Regions from separate parts of the Martinezella sp. CNPSo 3795 genome, predicted to be linked through region 3. Evidence: riboswitches for the same ligand, from Rfam matches in the RefSeq annotation. Region 3 holds a riboswitch; each other region holds the start of a gene.
The links. A riboswitch is a leader RNA that binds a small molecule or an ion and turns the genes downstream of it on or off. The one in region 3 is predicted to bind cobalamin.

Region 1 (6,569 bases), on a different contig from region 3:
CTGACCGATCGCCTGCTGATAACAACCCGGCTGCAGCCGCTGCGCAGCCTGGACCGGACCCGGGTGCTGATCGAAAAAAACGCCGCACGATTTTCCAATCCCGTTGATATTTTCGAGCTGATCGTCGTCGAGTTCCAACGAACCCTGATCTCCGTCGTCATCGAAATCAGCGAAGAGCTGAATGGCATCGAGGATTTCGTCCACGGCAATACGTCGCGCGACGAGCGTGCCAAGCTGCCGCCCATCCGCAGGACGATCGTGCGCCTGCATCGCCATCTGCGGACCGTTCTCTCGTTGATGCGCCACGCCGCTGCCTCCGACGACGAGGAAATGCCGCTCGGCTTCGAGGATGTCGCCGGCCGGCTGACGGGACGCCTCGAAGCGGTCGAGCACGACGTCTATGCACTGCAGGAACGGGCGAGGCTGCTGCACGAAGAGATCGATTCGAAGCTTGCCTCCGAGATCAATCGGCATCTCTACATCCTGTCGATCATGACCGCGTTTCTGCTGCCGCCGACGCTGGTGACCGGATTCTTCGGGATGAACACATCAGGGTTGCCGCTGGCGAGCGGTGCAAGTGGCACCGGATATGCGGTTGGCTTCATCATCGCCTCCATGCTGCTGGCATGGTGGCTACTCAAGCGGGTCAATATTCTCTGACGTCGAATTATGCAAAAAGCCGCCCGGCGAAAAACCGGACGGCTGGCATTGGTCGTTCTGGAAACGCTGCTTAGAAATACGGCGAATAGCACTGACGGCGCGGGCCGGAATTCGGCTGGAAGGTATTGTCGTAGGCGCGATAGGAGCGATAGCGTGACTCGCACCAGGCGACATGGCGCGGGTTGATACCCGCGGACGGAGCCGGAGCCGGCTCATAGTAACGCGGCTGGCTGGCGATCGCGCCGCCGATCAGCGCGCCTGCGCCGAAGGCAGCCAGCGGGAACCAATAGCCGTCATGATAGCGATAGCCATGACGATACCCTCGATAACCACGATAGCCGCCATACCAGCCGCGGCGGTAGTAGCCGCCATGGCGCCACTGCACCTTTTCGACATTACCAGGCGCGGCCTGGGTGGGTGCGGACTGTTTTACGATCGGTGCGGCCGGCATCTGCATGGCAAAAGACGGTGTGAAGCTCGTCATGGCGACGGCAGCCGTTAAGGCGACTGTCGCGATTTTTGCACGGAAACCAAGCATTTTCATCTCCATTCCCTGGTTCGACCTGATACTCAAGCCTGTAGCGTTTCATGTCGGGAATGCTTCCCGAGCAAGGTTTCGCCGCCTGCTTCGTCGCATATCCGAATAGACGGCAAGAAACGCGGCAGCGCGTTATTTAGTTCCTCAAATCCCTACCGATTTAAGGAGTTACGAGGGGCTCCACGATGAACTTATAGTGATTGCTTTCTTAACCCAAGATTAACCAGCAATCCTTACTATTATTTCATGAAAGGATACCGAAAGAGTAACCTCCTCATTTACAGCTTGCTGACGATCCTGGCCCTGATGGGGCCGGTCTCCAAGCCGTCGGCCGGCGAAAGCCAGCCCTGGGGCGATCCAAAAAACGCCCTGATTGTCGATGCTTACGAGCTGAACACCATCGACTGGAACGCGTTTCTGCAGGACAAACGGATAGCCGGCTTCATCTCCAAGGCGTCCGACGGACTTCCTGAAAGCTTCAGTTGCACAGGCGATCATGGCGGCGATACGGTGGCCCATTGCAGGACGATGTGGCGAAAATACGCGGTCAGCCGGGAACTGTTTCAAACCCGCCGCATGCTGGCAAAGACGAATGGCCTGTTATGGGGCGCCTATCATCTGGGGCGCCCGGGCAATCCGATCGATCAGGCCAATCATTTTCTCGACTACGCCAATCCCCAGCCCGATGAATTGATGGTGCTCGATATCGACGGCATGGACGCGACGCAGTTCATGTCGCTGGATGACGCGCAGATCTACGTCGCCCACATCAAGGTCAGGACGGGGCGCTACCCCATTCTCTACGTCAATCACAACACGGCCAGATACATAGCCGACCATCGCGGCACCTATCCGCTGCTGTCGCGGCTGCCCTTGTGGTATGCGCGCTACAAGCCTGATGTCAAAGGCACTTTTCCACTCGGCAACTGGGACAATTATGCCATCTGGCAGTTCGCTTCTTCAGACAATTGCTCGGAGAAAAGCTGCCCCTATCGCGTGCCGGGCACGCTCACCGATATCGACGTCAATGTCGTGCCGATGACGAAGATTCAGCTTGCCAAGATCTGGCCGCAAGGTGATCTCCTGCCGGCCAAACCCCTGCCCGCGCCGGACGTGACGATCGCGCTCGCGCAGATGTGCAGCGGGCCGCGGCAGACGCTCGTTTCGCTCATGGCCGACGTCGACCCAGTCGTCACTGCCTCGACCCCGCAATCGAAGCCGGGCGAGATCAACGAGCTGAATTACCAGGATTTCTAGAGTATCTTCGCTTTTCCTCAAATCGCGAAAACGCTCTATCTTCTTGTTTGTTTACGCATTCCGGACGGAAAACCGCTGCGCACCTGGAAATGCTCTACGCCTCGATCTGCACATCCGTCTTCGGACGCGAACAGCAGGCGAGGATATAGCCCTCGTCGATCTCGTCATCGAGGATGCCGCCATTGTGGCTCATCTCGACTTCGCCGGAGAGCTTCATGACCCGGCATGTCCCGCAAAGACCGGATTCGCAGGCGGCACCGATGCGCACGCCGGCGCCACGGGCCGCCTGAAGCACGGTTTGTCCCGCTGCGCAGGCCACATCCTTGCCCGCCATGGTGAAACGGATCGTGGTCGCCGCCTCGCCCGATGCATCATCGGAAACTTCTGCGAGCGGTGTCGCCGCATTGGCCGGCTGGAAGCTTTCCTGATGGTAGCGCGACATGTCGAAGCCATGGGCTTCGAGCATGGAGCGCACGGCGTCCATGAAGACTTCCGGGCCGCAGCAGAAGATCGTCCGGTCCATGAAATCCGGCGCCAGCAGACCGATCTTCGCCTTGTCGATGCGGCCCTTCAAACCCGACCAGAGATCGGTGCGGCCGCAGCCCTCGACGATGAAGCCGAGGTTGAGGCTCGGCATGAAGCGGGCGAGATATTCGAGTTCGGAGCGGAAGATGATATCCGTCGGGCTGCGCGAACAGTTGACAAAGGTAATATCAGACAATGGTGCGATATCGGACATATACCGCGTCATCGACATCATCGGCGTGATCCCGGAGCCGGCCGAGACGAAGAGATATTTCTCGCCGGGATGGCGGATATGGCTGAAATCGCCGAGCGGGCCGAAAGCCTTGATGCGCATGCCGGGCTTCAGGTTCTCGAACATCCAGCGCGTGCCGATGCTGTCCTTCTGCGCCTTCACCGTCACGGCGACCGAGAAGGGCCGCGACGGCGTCGACGACAGCGTATAGGTGCGCATGACCGGCTCCGGAGCCGTCGGCAGCTCCAGCGTCACGAACTGTCCCGGCAGATAGCGGAACCAGTTGTCCTTGTCCGAGCGGAACGTGAAGGTCATCACGTCGGGCGCTTCGGGCGTGACCGAGAGGCATTCGAGCACATGCTGCCTGTCGTTCCAGGGCTGCATCTGGTCGAGGTGTCGATGCGGGTAGGAGACGGTCATGTTCATACTCAGGCAACCGCAGACAGCTTGGCCTGGTCGCCCTGCAGCCGGTTGATCATGAACGTCGTGTACCATTCGACGAACTGCATGACTCCCCCTTCATGGACCTCCGAATAGGGACCGGGCTCATAGGCCGGCGAGCGGATGCCGAAGGCGTTTTCCTCGACGATGCGGCGGTCCTGATCGTTGGTTTCGGTCCAGACGTGGGTCAGCTCTTCCAGATTGTAGTCGACACCTTCGACGGCATCCTTATGGACGAGCCACTTCGTGGTGACGGCGGTTTCCTCGGCGCTGATCGGCAGGACACGGAAGGAAATCGCGTGGTCGCCGAGCATGTGGTTCCACGTCGTCGGGTAGTGGAACAGCAGCATGGTGCCGATGCCGTTGATCGTCACGTCAGATGAAAGCGGCCGCCTGACGGCATTCTGGCCGGACATGGTGTAGCTCTCGGCCCCTTCGATCAGCGGCATGCGGGCGGCGCGGAACTGTCCATCCGGCGAGATCTTGAACTCGCTCGGCAGGCCGGCAGCTTCGCAGCGCTGCCAGTGTTCAGCGATAACGGGGTCGTTCATCGCGCCCTGCACGCCGGTGACGGTCGGAGCCTCCGGGAAGGTGCGGCAAAGTTCCGGGTGATTGGCCGCGCAATGGTAGCATTCGCGGTTGTTTTCCCAGACGAGCTTCCAATTGCCCTTTTCGATAATGGTGCTCTGGAAGGCGACCTTGGCTTCGCTGATGCGGTGCGGCGCCATGTAGGGCTCGATCGTCGCGCGAACCGGGGCAAAATCGGGAGCGTTCTGCGCGAGGCAGATGAAGATGTAGCCGCCGACGCTTTCGCAGTGAACCGGCTTCAGCGAATACTGGCTCTTGTCGAAATCCTCCGCCATCTGGCGGGCAAAGAGCAGCGAGCCGTCAAGTTCGTAGGTCCACTGGTGATAGGGGCAGACGAGCTTTGCCGAGGAGCCGCGCTCCGTCGTGCAGACGCGTGAGCCGCGATGGCGACAGCTATTGTGGAAGGCGCGGATGACCTGATCGCGGCCGCGGACGATGACGACGGGATAATCGCCGATCTGGACGGTGAAGTAATTGCCCGCACGCGGCACTTCGCAATCATGGCCGATGAAGAGCCAATCGCGATAGTAGATCGTCTCCATGTCGAGCATGAAGTAATCCGGATCGGTGTAGAAGGGTTGCTCCAGACTGAAACCCGTCCGGTGGTTCTTCAGTTGCCGCAGAACTTTGCTGCCGATGTCCATTTGCCTATCCTTAGCAGTACCAGGAGGCGGGCAAAGGACATGCACGGCCGATTGGGAGCGGCCAAAAGCAATGTCCCGACCACCCGCCGCGGTCAGTAAACCTATGTGCCCAAGGCTGGTTTCCGGGCTCTGGAGCGGCCCTGTTTCCAGAGCCCCATGGCACCTTCCCAGGTCGATCGACCCAGTGGCTTTATCCGCCATGCCTCACTCCACCACCGTTGCGGGGGCAGCGCCGGATTTTGACCGGCTTCCCAATTCTCCGTCTCCCTAGCGGACGGCACCTTGAGATTGATGGCATCATAGCTCCCGGCTCCGCCAGCCGCTGCGCTGCAATGCGACATCGGCTCCGAAATTGACGACAGGCGAAACGGGACGCCGGGACGGTTGCGTGCCGTGAGAATATTGACTGGCAATTCAATCGCTTGGGCGCTTGCATTGGAGATGCTGCGAGCATCGCATGTGCGTTCGACCAATGACGCTTTATCCTGATTGCGACAGGTCCGCAAACGGCCGATAATCGGAAGACTAGTTGCGCGGCGGAGAGCGCCGCAGAGCCGCCATCGGGGGCCTTCGGTCCAGCGCGCGATCAAGCTCGGCTCAAGCTCCATAGTCCATCATGTCGCGAAGAGTTTTATAGCGAGATCCGGCATGGCCAAACTCAGATATTTCGACGCTGGGAAGCCCGCCGAGCCCGAACCGGCGCCACCGGTATCGACGACGGGCTACAGCGAATTCCTGCGCACCGGCCGCATCAACCGCAACAGGCCACATTGGCTGGCGGAAGAGCGGGAATATCTTACCCATGAGCAGGTGGCTGTGCGCACGGCACAGAAGCTCAGGGATGCCGGCGAAAAGACCCATGACCGGCTCAACAGCTTCCACAAGTCCATTCGCTTTCCGAAGCTCATCTTTCACCACACGCTGAAGGACACGCCGCATCTCGGCTATTGTCACGTCACCGCGGCGCGGACGCAGTTCGCGCATTATGAGGACGTGAACTGGGCTTTCTATATCGCCAATTTCTTTGCCCGCATCGGCCAGGAAGAGAATTTCTTCGAGGACATCAGCCTCAAATATTCGCGGATGTATTTCGCCGTCGCCATCCATCCGGACAGGCAAGCGGAAGACAAGAAGCTGACGATCAATCGCGACGTCAGAGGCAACGGCGTGCTGTTCCATACCCACGATCCGCAGATCGCCATCCGCAATGTTCTTCTCCTCGGCGCGCGCAACGAGCAGCTTCGCGACATTATTCGCCAGCTTTGACGATTGATCCGAAAACTCGAAGAGCATAAGAAACGGCCTGAACTGCAAGCAGGCAGGCCATGGCACGACACATAGACATTCTCGAACATCCGCAAACGGCGATCGAAGTCGCGACAGCGACTCTCGCAGAGGGTCTGCCGATCGGGCTGCCGACGGAGACGGTCTATGGTCTTGCCGCCGATGCCACCAATCCCGCCGCGATTACCCGGATCTACGAGACGAAGGGTCGTCCGCGTTTCAATCCGCTGATCTGCCATATGAGCGATCTCGCCATGGCCGAACGCTATGCGGTCTTCGATCCTATCTCCCGTAAATTGGCGGAAGCTTTCTGGCCCGGCCCGCTGACGCTGGTGCTACCGCTCAAACCCGACAGCGGCATCCATCCGCTGGCGACTGCCGGGCTCGACACGGTCGGCAT
Region 2 (6,569 bases), on a different contig from region 3:
ATTTCACGCAATCATGAGCGACTCTCATGCTTGGGATGCGAGACCCTCACGCCCCCCTGGACGCCGTGAGAAAGCCCGCAATGAAATCGATGGCCTCTTCCCCACGTCTCAGGCCGAGATGAATGCTCTTGTGGATCCCCGTCCGGCCGATCCGCACCGGGCGAACGCCAAGCGTTGCTGCCTCCTGGCGCACCAGCCAGTCCGGGATGGCGCTGACGCCACGGCCTGCCGCCACCAGCTGGAGCATCATCTCGGTTGTCTCGATATTGCGGTGGTGCCGCGGACTGCAATTGGCGGGCACCAGGAATTGCGTGAACACGTCCAACCTCTGCGGCGGAACAGGGTAGGTCAGGAGCGTTTCATGGGTGAGATCCATCGGGTCGGCATAGTCCCTACTCGCCAGCCTGTGATCGCTCGGTACGGCGAGCACGAGCTCATAGTCGAACACCGGCACATACAGGATACCCGGTGCCTCTATCGGATCCGGAGTGATCAGGATGTCGATCTCGTGGACCATCAGCGCTGACACACCGCCGGCTGCGAATGAGGTCGTCAGCTCCAGGTCTACCTGAGGCCAGTCCACGAGGTAGGGTTTTGTAACCCCCATCAGCCATTGATGGCATGGATGACATTCCATACCGATCTTCAAAGAACCTCGCTGCCCCTGACGATAGTCCGTCAGGACATGTTCGGCCCTCTCGATCTGCGGCAGGACACGCTGCGCCACCGAGACGACGTAGCGGCCGGCCTGTGTGAGACGGAGATTGCGACCGTCCTTCTCCCACATCGCCACGCCATAGCGGTCTTCGAGCTTTCGGATCGTATGGCTGAGCGCGGACTGGGTCACGTTCAGCCGTTCCGCGGCTGCGGTCAGACTTCCCAGGCGATCCACTTCGAGCAGGATCGATAAATGCTGACGGTCAAGCATGAGCGTACCCGTCCTCGCTTCGGGAGAGTTCTACCGCTGGGGCGGCCTCGCGTATGTTAATCGGCCGGCTGTCTTCGCCGACCGCCACCATGTTGAAGAATCCAGTGGCGGTAATGGATCTTTCGCCTGTAAGCAGATTCTCCGACCAGAGCTTTGTCTCAACAAGCATCGAGCTGTGACCCACACGTTCGATACGTGCCTCCGCCTCGACGATCTCCCCGATCTCAATGGGTCTCGCAAAGTCGACACGCTCGGATGATGCCAGGACCACCAGCTTGCCGGAGTAGCGCGATGCTTCCACGAAGGCGGCCTTCGTCATGAAGGAGATGGCCTCGCCCCCGAACATCCGCCCGACACTGTTTGCCTGATCCGGAAAAACGATATCCACCATCTTGACGCCCGCCGTCGAAAGCGGCGTCTCCATGGGCAGGAGTTCCCGCAGGAAGAAATCGCCGGCCCCCTGGCCTTCGGGAATTGCCACCATATTAAAGATGCCGCGAGTGCAGGCATGTCGCTGATGCCCTACAACTGTCTCCGCGAACATCTCCACCTCGACCGTCAGAGACCGACGTCCGGCTCTGACCGGTATCGCCGAAAATTCAACGATGTGGCCGACACGTGCCGGCTGCTTGAAATCGATGCGCTCGCACGAGGCCGTCACGAAGGGGACGCGTCCGAAGCGGCTGGCCGCTATGAATGCGACGCGGTCCATGAAAGCAAGGCCAGCTCCGCCAAACAGCGTTCCGTGATGGTTCGTATCTCCGGGAAAAACGATGTCTATGAGACTGGTCGCCAGCGCTTGCTGGCCAGTTGTTTTGATCGTCGGTGTCATCCGCACTTCCATCAGGTTGAGACGGGGCGGACGCATGACGCAGGGCGAACGGCAGGGCATGCCGATCGCGCAAAGCGGCACACCGGGACACCCCGCCCGTGGACGTTATCTATCGCGGCAGGTCTCCTGGCTTGCGGGTCATCGCTGACGTTCGTCTTCCCGAGGCGTCTTCCTCAGTGACATGTTGAACGACAACTCTCCGCCTACAGTTGCGGGGGCAGCTCCGGTATGGATGCATGACACATCGTCACCAAATTCCCTCTTAGCTCCGGATTTCGACATCCGCAGAACCACGACGGGCACACCATGCCTTGGCGAGAGCGCAGCCGTCAACCATATAACGACATCTTTATATGACTTGGTACATGGTTTATTGGGGTAGAACGCGAAGCCAATGTCTGACTTTATTGGCAAAGGGTGCACCCTACAGTGACCCGAACGCACCGTAAAACCATTTTAGAAACAAGAGCGAACAGACAGGCCTACAATTCTCAGGACGACCGCCTTGAAAGGAGCCGAACTTACGAGCCTCTACTGGTGCCAGCCCTTACAGGTCAGAAGTACACTTTCATCAATGGCTTAGAGATCCAAGCCATGATTTTTGTCACTGCCCCTCCATTTCAGCCGCCACTTCCTTAGCCAACCCAACAAAGACCAGCGCCGCCGCGCTTCGGTAAGCGTCCTTACGTTGCATCAGAACAGCGGTCCGCTGCAAGCGCACGGGATCAAGCGCAACGGCGACCAGGTCCTGATGGGCGAATGCGATTGTTGCGGGCAAGAGTGTCGACAGCCTCGTTCTGCGGACGATTTCGATCACCGCACTAATCGAGTTGGCCTCTATCTGTACTTTCGGGTGAATATCGTGCTGGCGGCAGAAGCGATCGATCTGTTCGCGCGTAGCGAACTCCGCGCTGAGTAGCACCAATGACTCGGTGCTCAGGGCCTGTAGTCCGATTGACGTTTCACTCGCCAGAGGATGCCCGGTGCTGACGACCAGGGCGAGGGTCTCCACCAGCAGGGGGTCCAGATCGATGTCCGGTGTCAGTGTGCCGGAAAACGCGATTCCGACATCGACCTCATCAGCGAGAAGCAATTCCTCCATATGCTCCTGGGAAATCTCCCGCACGTTGAGGAAGATGTTCGGGTAACGACTGTGGAACGCCTCGACGAGAGGGCCGACCAGATATGTCGTGAACGTTGGCGTCACTGCAACGCGCAACGTACCACGGCTGAGATCGCTCACGTCGTGGATAGCGCGCTTGGCTTCCCGAAACTCCTGCGATGCGCGGCGCACGTATTGCAGATAGACCTCTCCGGAATCCGTCAATCGGGTCGTGCGCCCCGATCGGTCGAACAATTGCACGCCGAGGCTTTCCTCCATCAACCTGACCTGCTGCGAAAGCGCCGGTTGCGAGACATGCAGGGCCTCTGCGGCCCGTGTGAAGCTCTGATGCTCCGCGACTGCGAGAAAATAACGAACCTGTCGGGCGAGCATGTCAAAACCTATAAGATTATCTAATCCACCTCATAATAAACGAGACTTTTACATTATGCCATGCCTTCCGTAGCCTTCATATCAACAGATCGAGACACGGAGATTGCAGCGATGAAAGACATTATTGACGGCTTTCTGAAGTTCCAGAGGGAGGCCTTTCCTGAACGGGTTAAGCTGTTCAAGGATCTGGCAAATCAGCAGAACCCGCGGGCTCTGTTCATTTCCTGCTCGGACAGCCGCCTGGTGCCTGAACTGGTTACCCAGCGCGAGCCGGGCGACCTCTTCGTCATCCGAAACGCAGGCAACATCGTCCCGTCCTACGGCCCCGAGCCGGGTGGCGTTTCCGCCTCGGTCGAATACGCCGTCGCGGCGTTGCAGGTCTCCGACATCGTGATCTGTGGCCACTCCGACTGCGGCGCGATGACCGCCATCGCGACGTGCAGGTGCCTCGACCACATGCCCGCCGTGGCCAGTTGGTTGCGCTATGCAGACTCTGCCCGCGTCGTGAACGAAGCCCGCCGGCACCAGGATCAGCCCGCCAAGGTCGCATCGATGGTGCGCGAAAACGTGATCGCCCAGCTCGCCAATATCCAGACGCACCCGTCGGTGCGGCTGGCCCTAGAAGAGGGGCGCGTCGCGCTGCATGGCTGGATTTACGACATCGCGAGCGGACTTATCGAAGCCTTTGATGGCAGCAGGGGTTCCTTCGTCTCCCTTGCGGACAATCCCGACGTCCAGGCCATCAAATACCAAGCCAGGCGCGTTGCCTGAACCCTGTATCCCAACCAAGGAGAGAATGCCAATGCTACAGTCCCAAGCCACACAAACCGCTCGCCAGGACCTGACGGACGTCATCCTCGCATCGAAGCTCAAGAAAGACCTGACCTACGCCCAGATCACTGAGGGCACCGGCCTGTCGGAAGCCTTCGTTACCGCCGCCCTGCTCGGCCAGCACCCGCTACCGGCGGACGCTGCCAAGGCCGTGGGCAAGACGCTCGATCTCGACGACGACGCCGTTGCGCTGCTGCAGACGGTTCCGGTCCGCGGCAGCATCGGGAACGGTCTGCCCACCGATCCGACCATCTACCGCTTCTACGAAATCGTGCAGGTCTATGGGACCACGCTGAAGGCCCTGGTCCACGAAAAATTCGGCGATGGCATCATCAGCGCCATCAACTTCAAGCTGAACATCGAGAAGGTTGAAGATCCGGAAGGCGGCTCGCGCGCCGTGATCACGCTGGACGGCAAGTACCTTCCGACCAAGCCGTTTTGACCGCGCTATTCGTATGCAACGCCGCACTTTCATTACCGCGATCCCCGCTGTGGCCCTTGCGGGCTCCGCGCTTGCCGCAACCGTTCAAATCACGAAAGGAAACATCATGACACGTCCCCCACTCCCCCCGTTCACCCGAGAAACTGCCGTCGAAAAGGTTCGCCTGGCCGAAGATGGCTGGAACACGCGCGATGCGGCGAAGGTCGCTCTGGCCTATACGCTCGATACACGCTGGCGTAACCGGGTCGAATTCGCGACCAATCGAGAAGAGGCTCAGGCCTTCCTGACGCGCAAGTGGAACAAGGAACACGAATACCGGCTCATCAAGGAGCTGTGGGCCTTTACGGACAACCGCATCGCGGTGCGTTATGCCTATGAATACCGTGACGACGGTGGGCAATGGTTCCGCGCTTACGGGAACGAGAACTGGCTCTTCGCCGAGGATGGACTGATGTCGCATCGGCACGCCAGCATCAACGAGATGCCAATCGCTGAAGCGGATCGCAAATACCACTGGCCCCTTGGCCGCCGTCCGGATGACCATCCGTCGCTGAGTGACCTGGGCCTCTGAGCGACGCACCAGTTCTCGTCGATCGCGCCAGTGCTCCGCTCGCACTGGTGCGATTTGCTATCATGGTGGGACGTTGACGTTCCCCCAGGCGCGCGCTCCACACAGGTTCGCGATCCGTTACCGTGCGGCAAACCAGCCTCGCAACGACGCTCGTAGTTGATATTTCTCAGGCAGCAGTTTCGGCATGCGTCGACGGCTGCACGCCGGCAACAATGTGTCAGCAGCCGTGACTGACCGGTCCGGGGCGGCAGTTTCTAAGACTGTGAACCACTTGTTCGACGACAGCAATGCAGGTGCAGAGCAGTCATCCCGCACCTGGCTGCAACGCCACTGTTAAAGATCACGACCTACGGTCAACAAAATCGGATTCGTATGATGTGAGGGGATTAGAATCCACGACCCTATTGTTACCGAAAGCGCTCCACCTTAAACTTTTCAATAGCATGCATCGACTTAACCTCGATGGAACGACGGAATTGGAGCCGACGAGAGTCTCGCAGGTCTTGGCCGATGTCGTAGACTAGCTTCGCCTTGTAGGGAGAAGTTCGGCAGCATTCGTTATCTCGATGAGACGAAGCTCCGACTCAGTGCCCAATGGCCGGAAGAAATGAAGCTATTAACGCAAGGGCGCCCGACGAAATCATGCCCCCTGCCGCGCCGGAAATCGCGTTCCGACAATCCTGCAGTAATCCTCTTATAACGCCATGATCGGGCTTCGAAGCTTCAAGCTGCTGTATGATTGCGCTGGTAGCCTTGTCGACTGCGCCCGCATCTGCTCCCTCCTCCGCCAGATCCCCAAGATGAGCTCGAAGCTGCACGATAAGTCTTTTTACCTCGATCAGGTTCAGATCACCCCCAATGATGTCGCGGACCCGGTTATTGTTGCCTATCACGCCGTTAAAATTCTGGATATTGTAATTGGTCACCACACGTTCCTTCTCCTCTTTCGTGAATGAGAACCCCTCGCCCAGCACACCGCTCTTTTCTAGCTCGAGCGCCCAATCCAAAACCATCGTTCTGACCCTATCCAGGATGCCAGCAATATCCGATCGACTGATATGAACGGACATTTCACCGAAAGGAACGCGGTTGCGCCGATTTATAGCGCTTATGATCTCTGCGGGGAGAGGTTTCTGAAGTACCCCCTTTAAGTCTTGTTTCAAAAGATCCTCTATCTCCGCAATGGACTGTCCCGTGTATGCTTGCGAGAGCATGGCTTGGATCTCGGGGTCTGGATCGATGATCGGAATCCATTGGCCTCTGATTGGATTGTACGCCTTTGGCTGTCCCGTCAATTTCCGATATTCTGGGAGATCGCCGATATAGCCGTTCAGCTCCATGTCCACCCATTTTTCGACCGCTGCGAGCCTCAACTTAACGGCGGCAACTTTGACCTTCCGCAACAAAGTCGAAACGGGAATGCTGTCATTAAGTGCGTCTGCCTGAATTTCCTCGACCAGACCAACCATT
Region 3 (6,569 bases):
GTCATGAAACACCTCTCTATCTGAACACAGTTGGCCTTCGGCCTCATTGCTCGGGAGAAAGCTATGTGTATGGTATCGTAATGACAAGAACGGACAAAAAAGTAAGGTACCCACCGAAAAGTAGGGAAGCATACACGCCGGTATCTGCTGCCGAGGATGTGGAGCAAACCCTCAAGATACTGGAGGGACGCTGGAAGTTGGTAATTCTCTTCCATCTGTTCGGGGGCAAGGTGCTGCGTTTCTCTGATCTCGAGCGCGCGATTCCAGATGTTTCGCAGAAAATGCTCATCCAGCAACTGCGGCAGCTTGAGGCGGATGGAGTTGTCCGCCGCATCGTCCACCATCAGGTTCCGCCCAAGGTCGAATACAGCCTGACCAGTTGGGGCCAAGATCTGTGCCCGGCACTTGATGCCTTGTTGATATGGGCGGCCAAGCGCGACAGCTAGGTTGATGAGAAAGTGCGGTGGACCACGTGGATTGGCTTATCATGGAGCGAGACGTTCCTTGGTCGACGGATCGGGTCTGTTGAAATGCTCGTTGTCATCTGCGAACCGCGCGACGAGGTCGGGATTGGCGAGAAACAGCACCCCACAGGCGACGGCATCGGCGAGACGAGCGCCGATCAGGGCTGCTCCCTTGGCCGTATCGAAACCGGTATTCGCTCTCGCCGCCGTGGGCGTGATGGTAACGCCAGGTCTGTAGACGAAGGATGACGAGGGTTCGGCTTCGCATGCGTCGGTGGACGGCTGGTAGTTACGAATGAAGTGAAGGTCGGGAGCCCCACCGACCACCGTCATTCCTCGGTGTCGTAGACGGCCACGCATCGATCGGCGTTTCGGTGAAGCAGGTGAGTTTACGGCTGGCCGCCGCCGCCCGCCGCGCCGTAAACCTGTCCCGTGGCGTAGCTCGCCTGGGGGTCTGCGAGCTGCACGTAGATCGATGCAAGTTCCGCGGGCTGACCGGGACGGCCCATCGGTGTGTCGCCGCCGAACTTTTCGAGCTTTTCCATCGTCGCTCCGCCGCTGACCTGAAGCGGCGTCCAGATCGGACCGGGCGCGACGCCGTTAACGCGAATGCCCTTCGGACCGAGTTGCTTCGCCATCGACTTGGTGAAGTTCATCATTGCCGCCTTGGTCATCGCGTAATCGACGAGGTTCTCCGACGGGTCGTAGGCCTGCTCCGACGCCGTCTGAATGATCGTCGCACCTGGCTTCATGTGTTTGAGGGCAGCCTTCGTCAGAAGAAACGTCGCATAGATGTTAGTCTTCATCGTCGCGTCGAAGGCCTCGTAGGTGATGTCGTCAATCGACTTAGCCTGCTGTTGTCGCCCGGCGTTGTTCACGAGGATGTCGAGACCGCCCAGCGCCTTGACCGCATCGTCGACCAGTTTTTCACAGAAGGCGGCGTCACGGAGATCACCGGGCAACGCCACGCCCTTTCGGCCTTCCTTCTCGATGAGGGCGATGACTTCCTTCGCATCGGGCTCCTCGTCGGGCAGATAGTTGATGGCGACGTCTGCGCCCTCGCGGGCATAGGCGATGGCTGCGGCGCGTCCCATTCCGGAATCGCCTCCGGTGATCAGCGCCTTGCGCCCAGCGAGACGGCCGGAGCCCTTATAGGATATCTCGCCATGATCCGGCTTGGGGTTCATCTTGCCGGCAAGGCCGGGAAACGGCTGGCTCTGCTTCTGGAACGGCGGCTTCGGGTACTTCGTTGTGGGATCGTCCATTTGCGTGTCCTCCTGCATGTTCGAAATCGACCAGACGACGCTTGAAAAGACCGGCGCCGCGAGCGTCGCGCTTGCTTCCGCAAGTACGGATCGTCGGCTGATCGGAAATCGGTGCTGGAATTTCATGGCTGCGGCCTTCGACGTGCGGGCGTCACCGCCCAGGGCATCAACCAAGGTGGCGCTGTAATGTTCCATTCACCGGAACCAAGCGCCGGCCCTATGTGTTGCTTAGTCGAACCAGGAGTATCGTCATGCCGCACCTCGACATTCGCGACCTGCAGATTGCGTTCGACGAATCCGGAGCACGCGGCGGCTATCCCGTTCTCCTGTTGCATGGATGGCCCGACGACGCCTCCACTTGGAAGGCTGTGTCGTCAAACCTGCAGGACCGAAACCTTCGCCTCATTGCGCCTTACCTTCGCGGCTTCGGCGGAACCGTTTTCCGGAACGACAAGGCGTTGCGCACCGCGAACGGCGCGGTTCTCGCAATGGATGCGATCGCCCTCATGGACGGTCTCGGCATCGAGAGGTTCTCCGTCGTCGGTCACGACTGGGGCTCGAATATCGCCGAAGCTCTTGCCATTGGATGGCCGGACCGGGTCGATAGGATGGCGCTTCTTTCCTCGCTACCGCGCATGGGCGGACTGAAGATGCCGCCCTTCCGGCAGGCGCAGCGCTATTGGTATCATTGGTTCATGGCAACGAAGCGCGGCGCCGACGCAATCAAGAAGGATCCGCACGGCTTCGCGCGGCTTCAATGGGAAAACTGGAGCCCCGACGGCTGGTTCGACGAGGAGACGTTCGCCGCCGTATCGAAATCCTTCGACAATCCGGACTGGGTAGCCATTACCCTCCACAGCTACAGAGTTAGGTGGGGCGAAGCCGAGCCCGATCCGCAAAGCGTCTGGCTCGAAGACCGTATCAGGGAGACGCGATCCCTTTCTCTCCCCACGGTTTATTTTCAGGGCATGGATGACGGTGTCAATCCGCCGGAATTGTCAGAAGATCTGCACAAGAAGTTTTCCGGTCCCTTCGACCGGATTGTCCTTCAGAACGTCGGGCACTTCCCACAGCGGGAGGATCCGGAAACGGTGGCTCGGGAGCTCTCGATCTTCCTTAAAGGGTGAAACCCGTTCACTCCGCGCGAACGCGGCCGATCAGACTTCTTGGGGACAGAACAAGATTAGTGCGAAATCCTGCGCTCTAAGAGGAATGCCGTTGGCCGTGCCGATCAATGGAACATTATTCCGCTCGATCAAGTGGCAGGAGCCGCATTTCCGGTTGGCCGGGCGCAAGCACCGCCGGGAGAAATCAAACGATAGATGTTCGCGGCTTGCTAGCGCGCCAAATGTAACACCGGCCTGACGACGAGAATGCGGGCAATCGCCGCAACGCCGTTCAAGCACACCAAGCCGGCGGCAGCCACTAGATTGATCAGCACGACCTTTGCGATGATGGATAAGGAAAAGGCACCGTCTCCAGAAGGAAGAAATGCCGTGGCGGCAAAAAGGATGCCTTCGTAAGCGACCAGTGCGGCAGCGAAAGCCGCAGCCCAAGCGAGGAAGCTGCAGATTTGACCCGCGCGACAAGCGTGGCTGCCAGGAACGCCGCCAGGGCTGCGAAGCCGATGGCGATGCCCCATGCATAGCTGTCCCAATTACGCGGATAGCCAAGAATAAAATACCCAACCATCTGGTTGGCTAACCAGGCGAGCAGCACAGCAGTGAAAGCCATCCGGCGCGGCAGCATGATTACTGAGACAGTAGCCAATGCCACAAAAGGCGTGATGCAGGCAAAAACCGTGCTGAGGGCGACACTGGCACCGGCGATGATCAGTACCCAGGCAGCTGCAAAGGCCGGCGCGGAGGCACGTAGCGGAAACTGGCGGCGGTTGATCATCTCGAGTCACCCGATGAAACGTCGATGACGATTTATATCGCAGCTTCCGGCAAAAATCCAATCCGACGCGGCAATGCGGACGCGCGCAAAATTAGAAAATCAATGGCGTACAGCGTCTCTGCCCAATACTACAAGCGCCCTTCTTAAGCTGCCGATATTGACACTCCGCCAGCCTTGGTCTCATGGTGGTCTTGCATCTTCAAGGTCGAGGAAGCCGGTGAAAATCCGGCGCGGTCGCGCCACTGTAAGAGATGCGGCCCTATGGGGCTGTATCGCGAGCCAGACCCTCAACCTGAATAGGCATGTACCAACCCAGGACGCGCAATCCCCAGGAGTTCACCATGACAAGCGCTGCTTTCGCACCAACCGTTTCACCTGCTCTTCCCATACCATTGCGGGATATTGTCCCGTGGGCAATTTTTGCTGGCCTTCTCTGCCTGCTGGCGATTTACTTTGTCGGCGCCGAAGAAGGCGCAACGTCAATCATCCATGGCATGTATGTCCATGAATGGGTGCATGACGGTCGCCATCTGCTCGGTTTTCCCTGCCACTAAGAGGGACCTTTAAATGGTAAGAGATTTACTCGTTCGCGGGATGCTTGTCGGCATCATCGCCGGACTTATCAGTTTTGGCTTTTTGAAGCTCTACGGAGAACCGCAGGTAGACCGTGCGATCGCTTTTGAATCGCAGATGGATGAGGCAAAGGCGAAAGAAGAGATGGCTAAGGGCATGGCCATGCCATCTGAAGAGCCGGAACTCGTCAGCCGACCGATGCAGGCCAGTTGGGGCCTATTGACGGGCGTCATGGTCTACTGCACGGCTTTCGGCGGATTGTTCGCACTGACCTTCGCGTTTTCCTACGGACGCTTTGGTGGCACGGCCTCCCCACGGGTTTCTGCCGCCCTGGTTGCCCTGACGGGTTTCATTTCGGTCTATCTCGTGCCGAATATCAAGTATCCGGCAAATCCGCCATCGATCGGCAATCCTGAAACGATCGCTCCTCGAACCGAACTTTACTTCGGCATGATCCTGATCTCCGTCATCAGCATGATCTTCGCAGCAAAACTTCGCAGCGGCTTGATAGCTCGTTGGGGAGCCTGGAATGCGACGTTTATCGTAACCGCCGTTTACTTTGCGGTTGTCTTTCTCGCTGGACAGCTTCTGCCAGGGATCAATGAAGTTCCGGAAGGCTTCCCGGCCGATTTGCTCTGGAAGTTCCGCGTCGCGTCGATGGTTGCTCAGATACTGATGTGGGGCACATTAGGCCTTGTGTTCGGCGCAGTCGTCGAGCGCATTGTTCCGACATCACGCGCGTCGGGTCGTTTGGCCATTCATTGAAACGTGCGACCGGCCGCTCACCCTTGTGTGGCCGGTCACGCTATATCGCGAAAACGGGCCAAGAGGACCATAGTCTCCCTTGTCCTGGATCCGCCGATTCATCGGTAAATCGAAATATCCCGCCTCAATTTGCTTGATCGATGCAACCTTCGACTGGATGGCGGACTTAAAGCGCTGCTCAGAAATTCCAATCCTCATCCTCTGTGGCGACCGCCTTGCCGATCACATAGGACGAGCCCGAGCCAGAAAAGAAGTCGTGGTTCTCATCCGCATTCGGCGACAACGCCGAGAGGATGGCCGGGTTGACCTTGCAGGCTTCGGCGGGGAAGAGCGCCTCGTAGCCGAGGTTCATCAGCGCCTTGTTGGCGTTGTAATGCAAGAACTTCTTGACGTCTTCTGTTAGCCCGACGCCGTCATAGAGCGCTTCGGTATATTTAGCCTCGTTGTCATAAAGCTCCAGCAGAAGATCGAAGGCAAAGTCCTTGATCTCCTGGCGTTGCTCGTCCGAAAGCCGCTCAAGCCCGCGCTGAAATTTGTAGCCGATGTAATAGCCATGCACGGCTTCGTCGCGGATGATGAGGCGGATCATATCGGCTGTGTTGGTGAGCTTGGCGCGGCTCGACCAGAACATCGGCAGATAGAAGCCGGAATAGAACAGGAAGCTCTCAAGGAAGACGCTCGCGACTTTCTTCTTCAAGGGATCGCCAGAGGCATATTGCTCGATGATCAGCGTAGACTTCTTCTGTAGGAATTCGTTCTCCTCCGACCAGCGATAGGCATCATCGACATCGGGCGTCAGGCAGAGCGTCGAAAAGATCGAGGAATAGGAGCGCGCGTGCACCGCTTCCATGAAGGAGATGTTCGACAGCACCGCTTCTTCATGCGGGGTTACGGCATCAGCCATCAGCTTTACGGCGCCGACACCATTCTGGATCGTGTCGAGCAGCGTCAGGCCGGTGAAGACGCGGATGGTGAGCTGCTGCTCCTCAGGCTTCAGTGTCGCCCAGGATTGAATGTCGTTCGACAAGGGCACCTTTTCCGGCAGCCAGAAATTGCCGGTCAGGCGGTTCCAGACTTCGAGATCCTTATCGTCTTCAATGCGGTTCCAGTTGATGGCGCGAACGCGGCTTGCCGGCTTGAATTGCATGTTCATTGTCATCGTCCTTCAAGGGTTCAGAGCGTGCAGGAAACGCAGCCCTGAACCTGCGTGCCTTCGAGCGCCATCTGGCGAAGCCGGATGTAGTAGATGGTCTTGATGCCCTTCTTCCAGGCGTAGATCTGCGCCTTGTTGATATCGCGCGTGGTTGCGGTGTCACGGAAGAACAGCGTCAGCGACAAGCCCTGGTCGACATGCTGGGTCGCGGCCGCATAGGTGTCGATGATCTTTTCCGGCCCGATCTCGTAGGCGTCCTGGTAATAGTCGAGATTGTCGTTCGTCATGAAGGCGGCCGGGTAATAGACGCGGCCGATCTTGCCTTCCTTGCGGATCTCGATCTTGGAAACGATCGGATGGATCGAGGAGGTCGAGTGGTTGATATAGGAGATCGAGCCCGTGGGCGGCACGGCCTGGAGGTTCTGGTTATAGAGCCCGCCTTCCATGACG

Region 1: linked by a shared signal. The riboswitch ahead of AC13QY_RS21930 (aromatic ring-hydroxylating oxygenase subunit alpha) and the one ahead of AC13QY_RS31405 (CbtB domain-containing protein) in region 3 are both predicted to bind cobalamin.
Region 2: linked by a shared signal. The riboswitch ahead of AC13QY_RS30980 (acyl-CoA thioesterase) and the one ahead of AC13QY_RS31405 (CbtB domain-containing protein) in region 3 are both predicted to bind cobalamin.

What each region holds. Positions count from the first base shown of each region.
Region 1 covers NZ_JBXSOQ010000008.1:195,253-201,821, reverse strand. Annotated here, with positions in the region: gene AC13QY_RS21950 (transporter) at 1-660, shown strand, start outside; gene AC13QY_RS21945 (BA14K family protein) at 731-1,198, opposite strand; gene AC13QY_RS21940 (glycoside hydrolase family 25 protein) at 1,505-2,455, shown strand; gene AC13QY_RS21935 (FAD-binding oxidoreductase) at 2,550-3,638, opposite strand; gene AC13QY_RS21930 (aromatic ring-hydroxylating oxygenase subunit alpha) at 3,641-4,885, opposite strand; cobalamin riboswitch at 4,982-5,185, opposite strand; gene AC13QY_RS21925 (DUF6656 family protein) at 5,534-6,151, shown strand; gene AC13QY_RS21920 (L-threonylcarbamoyladenylate synthase) at 6,211-6,569, shown strand, end outside.
Region 2 covers NZ_JBXSOQ010000020.1:46,615-53,183, reverse strand. Annotated here, with positions in the region: gene AC13QY_RS30990 (DUF1852 domain-containing protein) at 1-11, opposite strand, end outside; gene AC13QY_RS30985 (LysR family transcriptional regulator) at 47-928, opposite strand; gene AC13QY_RS30980 (acyl-CoA thioesterase) at 921-1,760, opposite strand; cobalamin riboswitch at 1,860-2,070, opposite strand; gene cynR (transcriptional regulator CynR) at 2,365-3,255, opposite strand; gene AC13QY_RS30970 (carbonic anhydrase) at 3,367-4,026, shown strand; gene cynS (cyanase) at 4,058-4,528, shown strand; gene AC13QY_RS30960 (nuclear transport factor 2 family protein) at 4,635-5,099, shown strand; gene AC13QY_RS30955 (AbiTii domain-containing protein) at 5,684-6,568, opposite strand.
Region 3 covers NZ_JBXSOQ010000022.1:35,001-41,569, forward strand. Annotated here, with positions in the region: gene AC13QY_RS31375 (nuclear transport factor 2 family protein) at 1-5, opposite strand, end outside; gene AC13QY_RS31380 (winged helix-turn-helix transcriptional regulator) at 81-446, shown strand; gene AC13QY_RS31385 (hypothetical protein) at 486-797, opposite strand; gene AC13QY_RS31390 (SDR family oxidoreductase) at 854-1,747, opposite strand; gene AC13QY_RS31395 (alpha/beta fold hydrolase) at 1,981-2,856, shown strand; partial or broken gene AC13QY_RS31400 (hypothetical protein) at 3,066-3,628, opposite strand; cobalamin riboswitch at 3,814-3,937, shown strand; gene AC13QY_RS31405 (CbtB domain-containing protein) at 3,970-4,182, shown strand; gene AC13QY_RS31410 (CbtA family protein) at 4,196-4,966, shown strand; gene nrdF (class 1b ribonucleoside-diphosphate reductase subunit beta) at 5,145-6,119, opposite strand; partial or broken gene AC13QY_RS31420 (class 1b ribonucleoside-diphosphate reductase subunit alpha) at 6,140-6,569, opposite strand, start outside.